2 regions of the Sporosarcina jeotgali genome follow, and region 2 is predicted to be linked to the other one. Evidence: predicted binding sites of a transcription regulator. Region 2 holds the regulator's gene; the other holds the start of a gene.

Region 1 (4,626 bases), 780 kb from region 2:
TGCTGTTAGAGCGACAAACGCGATCATCACAACGCCAGTTGCCCAATAGATTTTTAATGCAGCCTCTTTTGCACGGGTACGAATGGATCCTTCTGTTTTTAAAGTGACAAACAGTAATCCGTGTAAATAAGAGATTAGCACAAATGCTAATCCACCCACTACTGTATAGACATTCACGAAGTCAAAGAATCCTGCGTGCATGTTCATATCGGCATCCACAGGCATTCCCTTCAACATACTTGTGAACAAGACACCTAATAGGAAAGGCGGTAAAATACTGCCTGCAAAGATTGCCCAATCCCATGTTTTCACCCATTTTGCGGACTCGAACTTTTCCCTGAACTCGAACGCTACTCCACGGGCAATCAATGCCAGCAGCAAGACGACAAACGGTATATAATACCCGCTGAAAACTGTCGCATACCAATGTGGGAACGCTGCAAACATTGCTCCGCCTGCTGTAATCAGCCACACTTCGTTGGCATCCCAGACTGGCCCAATCGTATTAATGAGCATACGTTTGTCTGTTTCATCTTTAGCGAGGAATTTCAAACTCATTCCTACACCAAAGTCAAAGCCTTCAAGAAATATAAACCCTATGAATAGAACCGCGATTAACACAAACCACAAATCACTTAGAGCCATTAGACACGCCTCCTACATTAAACGGATCTGTAACGGATACGTCTTTTTGCTTACGCTCTTCAGGTCCGCGTTGAATGACCTTCACAAATAACACAACCATAATAATCCCGAGGATTGCATAGATTGTTGAGAACGAAATCAGTGAGAACAAAATCTGTCCTGCTGAAACGTTCGGTGAAACCCCGTCTGCAGTTTTCATGAGACCGTTAACGACCCATGGCTGACGACCGATTTCAGACATGATCCATCCAAATGAGTTACCGATAAACGGTAAGAAAATCACTGGAATCATCACTCTTAAATACCAAGTCGATGCCGCAATCTTTTTGCGGAACAACAATAACAAACCAAGAAGACTCGCACCAACTAGCGCTCCGCCAGTTCCCGCCATAATACGGAAACTCCAAAATGTTGTCTTCACTGGAGGAATGTAATCTCCCTCTCCATACTTCTCAATCATTTGTTTTTCTAGACTTTCCATTCCCAATACTTTACCTGAGAACTCATTGTACGTTAGATAACTCAATAAGTAAGGTATTTCGATTCGACCTGTCGTTACACGATTTTCCGAATCAATATTTGCAATTAATGTCCATGCTGCCGGATCTCCACTATCTTGCCAAAGTCCTTCTGCAGCCGCCATTTTCATTGGCTGCGCATGCATTAAATACTGGGCTTGAGAGTGACCAGTGAACGCAAGACCTAATCCGCCAACTAGACCAACGATCAAACCGATTCCGATAGACTTCTTAAAGAAGTCTACTTGACGCTTTTTAATAAGATAGAACGCACTTACTCCAACTACAAAGAATGCTCCCGTAGCGATACTGCCGAACATGGTATGCGGAAAAGCAACCCACAATTTTTCATTCGTTAACAGCGCGACAATGTCATTCATTTCAGCGCGGCCATTTTGTAAAACATAGCCAACAGGATTTTGCATGAATGAGTTTGCTGCTAAAATCCAAAATGCTGACATCACTGTTCCGAATGAAACAAGCCATATAGAAGCTAAGTGAACTTTCTTAGAGAGCTTCTGTGCACCGAAGATCCAAATCCCTATAAATGTGGACTCAAGGAAAAACGCCAGTAACGCTTCAACTGCTAGTGGTGCTCCAAAAATATCTCCTACAAATCTGGAATATGTCGACCAGTTCATTCCGAATTGGAACTCCTGGAAAATACCTGTGACTACACCGATTGCGAAGTTAATAAGGAAGAACACACTCCAAAACTTCGTCATCTTCATATAGATTTCTTTTTTCTTTACTACGTAGAGCGTTTGCATGATCGCAATGATCAGCGCCAATCCGATAGACAACGGGACAAATATAAAGTGAAACAATGTTGTCGATGCAAACTGGATTCTTGAAAGTAAAACCTCTTCCATCTCTACCTCTCCCCTCAATCTCGATCTGTCTCCATTATAAATTAAACGCTAAAGTACTTTGTGAGCAATTAGCGTATGATCTGTTACAAACCTCAAAACTTCGGGGGGTTTTTGGGGTCTAATGTTGAAATGTTGTCACAAGGTCAGATTTTCATAGAATGCCTCTTCCAAAATAGAATTTTTGTAACGCTAACTATCTGTTAATAATAACTTCTCCTTAACGATAATGATTCTAAACAAAATGCTAGCTATCTAAGAATCCCTCTGCTATAGTTAGGAAACAGTTTCACAATCCATTACATAGGAGGAATACACATGAACAATAATGAGAATGAGTCTCGTAAAAAATTGACAACTGCTGCAGGTGCTCCTGTAGTTGATAATCAGAATTCAATATCTGCAGGTCCCAGGGGTCCTCTACTTCTTCAAGATGTTTGGTTAATTGAAAAGCTTGCACATTTCGACCGTGAAGTTATTCCTGAACGCCGCATGCACGCAAAAGGATCAGGCGCGTACGGTACGTTTACTGTGACAAATGACATTACAAAATACACGAAAGCAAAAATCTTCTCAGAAGTCGGTAAAAAGACAGAGATGTTTGCACGTTTCTCAACTGTAGCTGGTGAACGCGGTGCAGCGGATGCAGAACGCGACATTCGCGGATTTTCACTGAAGTTCTACACTGAAGAAGGTAACTGGGATATGGTAGGAAATAACACACCTGTCTTCTTCTTTAGAGATCCGCTTCAATTTCCAGATTTGAATCATGCGGTCAAGCGTGATCCGCGCACGAACTTAAGAAGCGCGACAAACAATTGGGACTTCTGGACATCACTCCCTGAAGCGCTTCACCAAATCACCATTTTAATGAGTGAGCGCGGAATCCCGCGCACTTATCGTCACATGCATGGATTCGGCAGTCATACGTATAGCTTTATCAGTCCTGATAACGAGCGATACTATGTGAAATTCCATTTCCGCTCTCAACAAGGAATTGAAAACTTAACGGATGAGGAAGCAAGCAAAACAATCGCTACCGATCGCGAAAGCCATCAGCGTGATTTGCTTCTCAGCATCGATAATGGAGACTTCCCGAAATGGAAAATGTACGTACAAGTGATGACGGAAGAAGAAGCAGCGAATATGCCTTTCAATCCATTCGACTTAACAAAAGTTTGGTATAAAGGCGACTTCCCTCTTATAGAAGTTGGAGAGTTCGAATTGAATAGAAATCCAGAAAACTACTTTGCTGAAGTAGAACAAGCTGCTTTCACTCCAGCTGCGGTCGTTCCAGGAATCAGTTTTTCACCTGACAAAATGCTGCAGGCCCGCTTATTCTCTTACGGAGATGCTCAGCGTTATCGTCTAGGTGTCAATCATCATCAAATCCCAGTCAATGCGCCAAAATGTCCGTTCCACAGTTTCCATCGTGACGGTCAAATGCGTGTAGACGGAAATCATGGCAGCAGAACTTCTTACGAGCCGAATAGCGTTGGTGAGTGGCAAGAACAGCCAGATTTCAGAGAACCTCCATTGAAATTACACGGTGCTGCAGATCACTGGAATTTCCGCGAAGATGATGATGATTACTTCACTCAGCCTGGAAAACTCTTCAATCTTATGGATGATGAACAAAAACAACTGCTATTCAGAAATACAGCGGACAATATGGGCGATGCACCAAAAGAAATTAAGATCAGACACATCAAACATTGTTATCATGCGGACCCGGCATATGGTGAAGGTGTAGCAAACGCACTCGACATTTCAATGGATGATGTACTTGTCAACTAATTGTTGAAATAGAGTTCAACCTAAAAAGAACGTACAAGGATTTAAAATCCCTGTACGTTCTTTTTTCATTTATCTAATTCTGAAACAGTGACGAATTTATAGCCTTGGCTTTGCAAATAAGCCATAACACCATCCAATCCATCTGCGGTTGACTGATGTATATCATGCATTAAGATTGTGCTTCCGTCTTTTGTCGATTTTTTCACTTCTTCCAGCAGTTTATTGGCATCCCGATATTTCCAATCCAGTGTATCCACATTCCATAACTTGATTGGGGGGATTGTTTGTTTACTTAACTGATCCGTATATGCACCATATGGCGGCCTGAAAACAGTCGGCTTCTCACCAGTCACTTTTTGAATGATCGCAGTGGTCCGATTAATTTCTTCTAATGCTTTCGGTAATGGCATTTTACTTAAGTCTGGGTGATTCCATGAATGGTTCCCAATTTCATGACCCGCAGCTTTTACGGCTTTAGCTGTATCGGGGTAATATTCTACTCGGCTTCCTAACATGAAGAATGTTGCTTTCGCATCATACTTTTTGAGTATATCCAAAATCTGAACTGTGGATTTCGGATCTGGACCATCGTCGAAAGTGAGCGCAATTTTCTTTTCATGAGGTTCTTCCGTTTTGGGCGCTGCTGTTCCCTCTCCTGATTGCTTGTCGTCTTTCGCTGTTTCATCTTTAGAAGGCTTGTCTTTATCAGCAGTTTCTTCTGTTTTTTCATTCTTTGAAGGGTCTGGTTTAGCTGCTTCCTCTTTTTTCGCAGGAGTTTCCGAAGCTACTTGGAACTC
Region 2 (4,626 bases):
TATTTGATCATCCTTCTTTTATACATTGCGATGCAGTTTGCCAGTCTCCCGATTTCTAAAGGGATGATTGCATTCTTCACCGCCAATGGCTACGAGCTGCAAGCTGCAAAATATAATGGATTTGCGTGGGGCTTGTTCGTCACGAACATTCTCGCGATTATTGCGATTTTCCTCGTTACCCAATCCGATAAGAAGTTTTGGACCGTCTTTAAAGGAAAGAAAGAATCGATTTGGAAATCCGTTGTTTGGGGAATTCTCGGTTTCTTCTTGGCACTGGGCGGTCAAATGATTGCGGGATACATTGAAAGAGCAATCGGCATTACAGAAGGTTCAGCGAGTACTGCACAACTCACGGAAATTGCTGCTGTCGCTCCGATTTTAATCATCTGTATCGTCCTGTTCGCTCCAATTTTAGAAGAAACCGTCTTCCGCCGCGTGCTATTCGGCGGTATCTATACAAAAACAAACTTCTGGATTGCGACGATTGTAAGTGCTTTGATCTTTGCTGCCGTTCATAACGAACTCGAGCACATCCTGACATACCTAATGCCCGGACTTGTATTCTCTTACGTCTACTACCGATCCAAACGCATCTGGACCCCTATGATCTCGCACATGCTGATGAATGGGTTCGTCATGATTGTCATGCTCAATCATGACAAAATACTGGAGCTCCAAAAACTCCAGCAATCCATTATCACCTTCTTCCATTTCTTTTAATAGGAGATGTTCAGACGACAAACAAAAAAAGACTTGCCAGACCGTTTCCCGGTCAGCAAGTCTTTTTCAATTGATCAATCTTGATGATTCATCCGTGCATTCACTTCGTCAATCTGCCGCTGCTGCTCAGCCTTAGCCTCTGCAAACAACCGCAGCCGTTCCGCCTCTTCTTCTTCCACACGCCGTTTCTCTTCCGCCTTCAAGAACTTTTTATAGCCGACGCGAGCAATGATGATACTCACCTCATACAGCAAGAACAGCGGAACCGTCACGAACAAGTGTGACACTAAATCAGGAGGCGTAATGAACGCCGCAATGACGAACAATATGAAGTAAGCGACTTTACGGAACTTCGACAGCACATTAGGATTCAAGAACCCGAGTCTTGACAAGAACAGTAGAACTACAGGAAGCTGGAACACGAATCCGAACGGCAGTAAAATCTGGAATAAGAACGAAAAGTACTGATTAATGCCGATTGTCTGCGTAATTCCTAAATCTGCCGATAACGTCTCCATGAATTTGATGACATACGGCAACAATACAAAATAAGAAAACGCGATTCCTGAGAGGAACAAGACAAACGCAAAAGGAATATAACTGAGCGTCACTCGTCGTTCCGTATCCAGCAAGCCGGGGGAAACGAACGCCCAAAATTGGTACATGATAATTGGCAAAATAATAATGATTCCGATGAACACAACCACTTTTAAGTAAATGGCAATCGGATCGATTACGTTAAACGCGTTTAGCGGTAAATCCGCTGCCGGTCCATTTGACTGCAAAAACTTAATGAGCGGTTTCGCTAGTAAAAAACCGCCAATGACTGAAACTGCAAAGAAAACGACGATCGTAATCAGCCGTTTTCGAATTTCTTCTATATGCTCAATAATGGTTAGCGTACGTTCTTCCATTAGACAGACATCCTAACTTATTGCACTTCTTTCTTATCTTCCACTTTTTTAACATCTGTTTTCGCGTCGTCGTCTTCTACAAGACCTTTAGTCGCGTTTTTAAATTCGCGCAGTGAAGAACCGAATGCTTTGCCGATTTCAGGCAACTTTTTCGGTCCGAAAATGAGAAGGGCAATGACAGCAATAATAAGCAGACTTCCAATACCTGGTGACATTCCGGACACCTCCCTTTGAATATGTCTATTCTACACCATATCACACGAAATGACTATTCGTGCAACCCTATAATTGTGAATCTTTTACGTCATTTTTTATGAAGTAAATAAGAGATTGCAGTTCAACAGACAAGTCGATTGTATGGACCCGAATCGATGGTGGAACGGTTAGCCGGATTGTTGTGAAATTGAGAATCCCTTTAACACCTACAGCCGCGAGCCGATCCGTTAATTGCTGAGCAGCACGGGAAGGCACCGTTAAAATGACAAGGTCAATTCCGAGTTCCGTTAACTTTTCTTCAATCATATCTGGATGATAAACAGGTATATCCGAGATGATTTTGCCGTCATGGGGCGCTTTAGGATCAAACGCTATGACGATGCGTGTATTATGATTCTTATGGAAATTGTATTTCATGAATGCATGTCCAAGACTGCCCACACCGATTAGCGCGACATCCGTGGCTTCATCTTGGTCGAGTGTTTTTCTAAAAAAGCTGACGAGGTAATCTACATCGTAACCATAGCCTTTACGGCCGAGTGCACCGAAGTGCGAAAAATCACGACGTATCGTCGCTGCATCGATCTTCATCGCCTCGCTCAGTTCGCTTGAAGAAACCCGTTTCTTCCCGCTATTCGCGAAATTTTGTAAGAACCGATAGTACAACGGCAAGCGTTTGGACGTTGCCTGGGGGATTTTAACCGTTTCTTCAGCCATCGTAAACCTCCTGCTGCTGTATCGAATCGCTTCTATCGTACAGGAGAAGCGTGCTGTTGTAAAGCCGGTGATTGCACCCTTCTCCCCATTCCAGTAAACTGAAGTAGAATGAAAATAGAGGTGAAACGATGATAATCTTGCAAGTGAACGGTGTAACGAAGTCGTTTTCAGGCACTGATATATTGGAGAATGTAAAATTAGAAGTGCAGCATCGTGATCGCGTAGCGCTCGTTGGCCGTAACGGCGCGGGTAAATCCACATTACTTAAAATCATTGCCGGGGAATCTGCTGCAGACACTGGCGACATTATTGTCCCTAAAGGAATCCGCATCGGGTATCTCGAACAGCATAGCGGCCTCGAAACAGAACTATCTGTGTGGGACGAAATGATGACAGTCTTCGAACCGCTCCAAGCCATGGAACGCCGGCTGCGCGGATTGGAAGCACAAATGGCAGATCCAGATGTCTATGGAGACCCCGCAGCTTCAGAACGTGTAATGGGCGAATATGATTCTCTTCAAGTCGAGTTCAAAGATCTCGGTGGCTATCAGTACGAATCGGATACCCGCTCCATATTGCACGGAATGCGGTTTTATCCCGCTGACTATGAAAAGCCTGTTGATTTACTATCAGGCGGACAGAAGACACGCCTTGCTTTAGCCAAAATGCTGTTAAGCAAACCTGATTTGCTGATTTTAGATGAACCGACGAACCATCTGGACATCGAAACACTTGGCTGGTTAGAAAACTATTTGAAGTCCTATGAAGGGGCTCTGCTAATCGTGTCGCACGATAGATACTTCCTCGACCAAGTAGTGACATTAGTATATGAGGTCTCACGACGCAAAGTCTCGCGCTTTACAGGCAATTACAGTGCGTATTTGGACGAGAAAGCAAAGAACTATGAGAAAGACCGTAAGATGTTCGAAAAAGAATCGAGTGAAAAAGCGAAGCTCGAAGATTTCATCCAAAAGAATATCGCTCGTGCATCCACAAGTAAAATGGCGAAAAGCCGCCGCAAGCAATTGGAGCGGACAGACTGGATGGACGCTCCTGACGGGGATGAAAAGTCCGCCAACTTCTCATTCACAATCGACCGTCCAAGCGGAAATGATGTACTTGCTGTGGAAAAGGCTTCCGTAGGGTATGATGGGAAGCCTGTCTCAACGAATATTGACATGCGTGTCTATAAACAGGACCGCATAGCCATCCTGGGTCCGAACGGTGTCGGCAAATCCACGTTATTGAAAACCATCGTCAAACGCCAAGAGCTGCTAGCTGGAGATATTCGGTACGGTACTCATGTACAGTTCGGCTATTATGACCAAAACCAGGCAACGCTTGTTGGTTCCGGTACTGTGCTGCAAGAAATCTGGGATGACTGGCCACTTATGAACGAAAAAGATATTCGAACGCTGCTGGGACGCTTCCTCTTTACAGGAGATGATGTCGGCAAGCCTGTTCAATCTCTTTCAGGCGGTGAAAAAGCCCGCCTTTCCCTGGCAAAGCTCATGCTTGAGAAGTCCAATACACTCGTACTGGATGAGCCGACGAACCATTTAGATCTTGATAGCAAAGAAGTACTTGAGAATGCATTGGACGACTTCCCTGGAACCATCCTCTTTGTTTCGCATGACCGCTATTTTATTAATCGGATTGCAACTAAAGTCTTCGATTTAAGCGAAAACGGAGCTGTAGAGTACTTAGGGGACTATGATTATTTTGTCGAAAAGAAAACAGAGCAAGCTGAGCTTCTTGCCGAATCTCTCGCTGCAAAACAATCCACAGCTGTTATTAAAAGCCGTCCTCAGGAAGTGGATAAAGAACGTCAAAAGGCGGAACGCCGTTTGAAACGTGCAATTGAACAAACTGAATTGAAGATGGCTGAGCTGGATGAGCAAATTGCGTCCCTTCAAGAAGAACTGATTAAGCCCGAGTACGCGGATGATCATGTGAAACTCATGGAATTACAAGCAAGTATCGATTCCCTTCAAGAGACCCACGATACGCACGCTGAAGATTGGCTGATGATGCAAGAAGAACTGGAAACTGTTTAACT

The links. The regulator Rex, encoded in region 2, represses fermentation and respiration genes when NADH is low (regulators of the CRP and FNR family bind a similar motif). The targets are predictions, from matches to a motif close to TTGTGAAATATTTCACAA.
Region 1: the regulator Rex is predicted to act here: its motif matches at 2,310-2,327, upstream of PGH26_RS09560 (cytochrome ubiquinol oxidase subunit I).

Annotation. Positions count from the first base shown of each region.
Region 1 covers NZ_CP116341.1:1,937,600-1,942,225, forward strand. Annotated here, with positions in the region: gene cydB (cytochrome d ubiquinol oxidase subunit II) at 1-645, opposite strand, end outside; gene PGH26_RS09560 (cytochrome ubiquinol oxidase subunit I) at 632-2,035, opposite strand; gene PGH26_RS09565 (catalase) at 2,351-3,829, shown strand; gene PGH26_RS09570 (polysaccharide deacetylase family protein) at 3,895-4,626, opposite strand, start outside.
Region 2 covers NZ_CP116341.1:2,721,533-2,726,158, forward strand. Annotated here, with positions in the region: gene PGH26_RS13715 (CPBP family intramembrane glutamic endopeptidase) at 1-720, shown strand, start outside; gene tatC (twin-arginine translocase subunit TatC) at 795-1,634, opposite strand; gene PGH26_RS13725 (twin-arginine translocase TatA/TatE family subunit) at 1,652-1,849, opposite strand; gene PGH26_RS13730 (redox-sensing transcriptional repressor Rex) at 1,917-2,567, opposite strand; gene PGH26_RS13735 (ABC-F family ATP-binding cassette domain-containing protein) at 2,696-4,624, shown strand.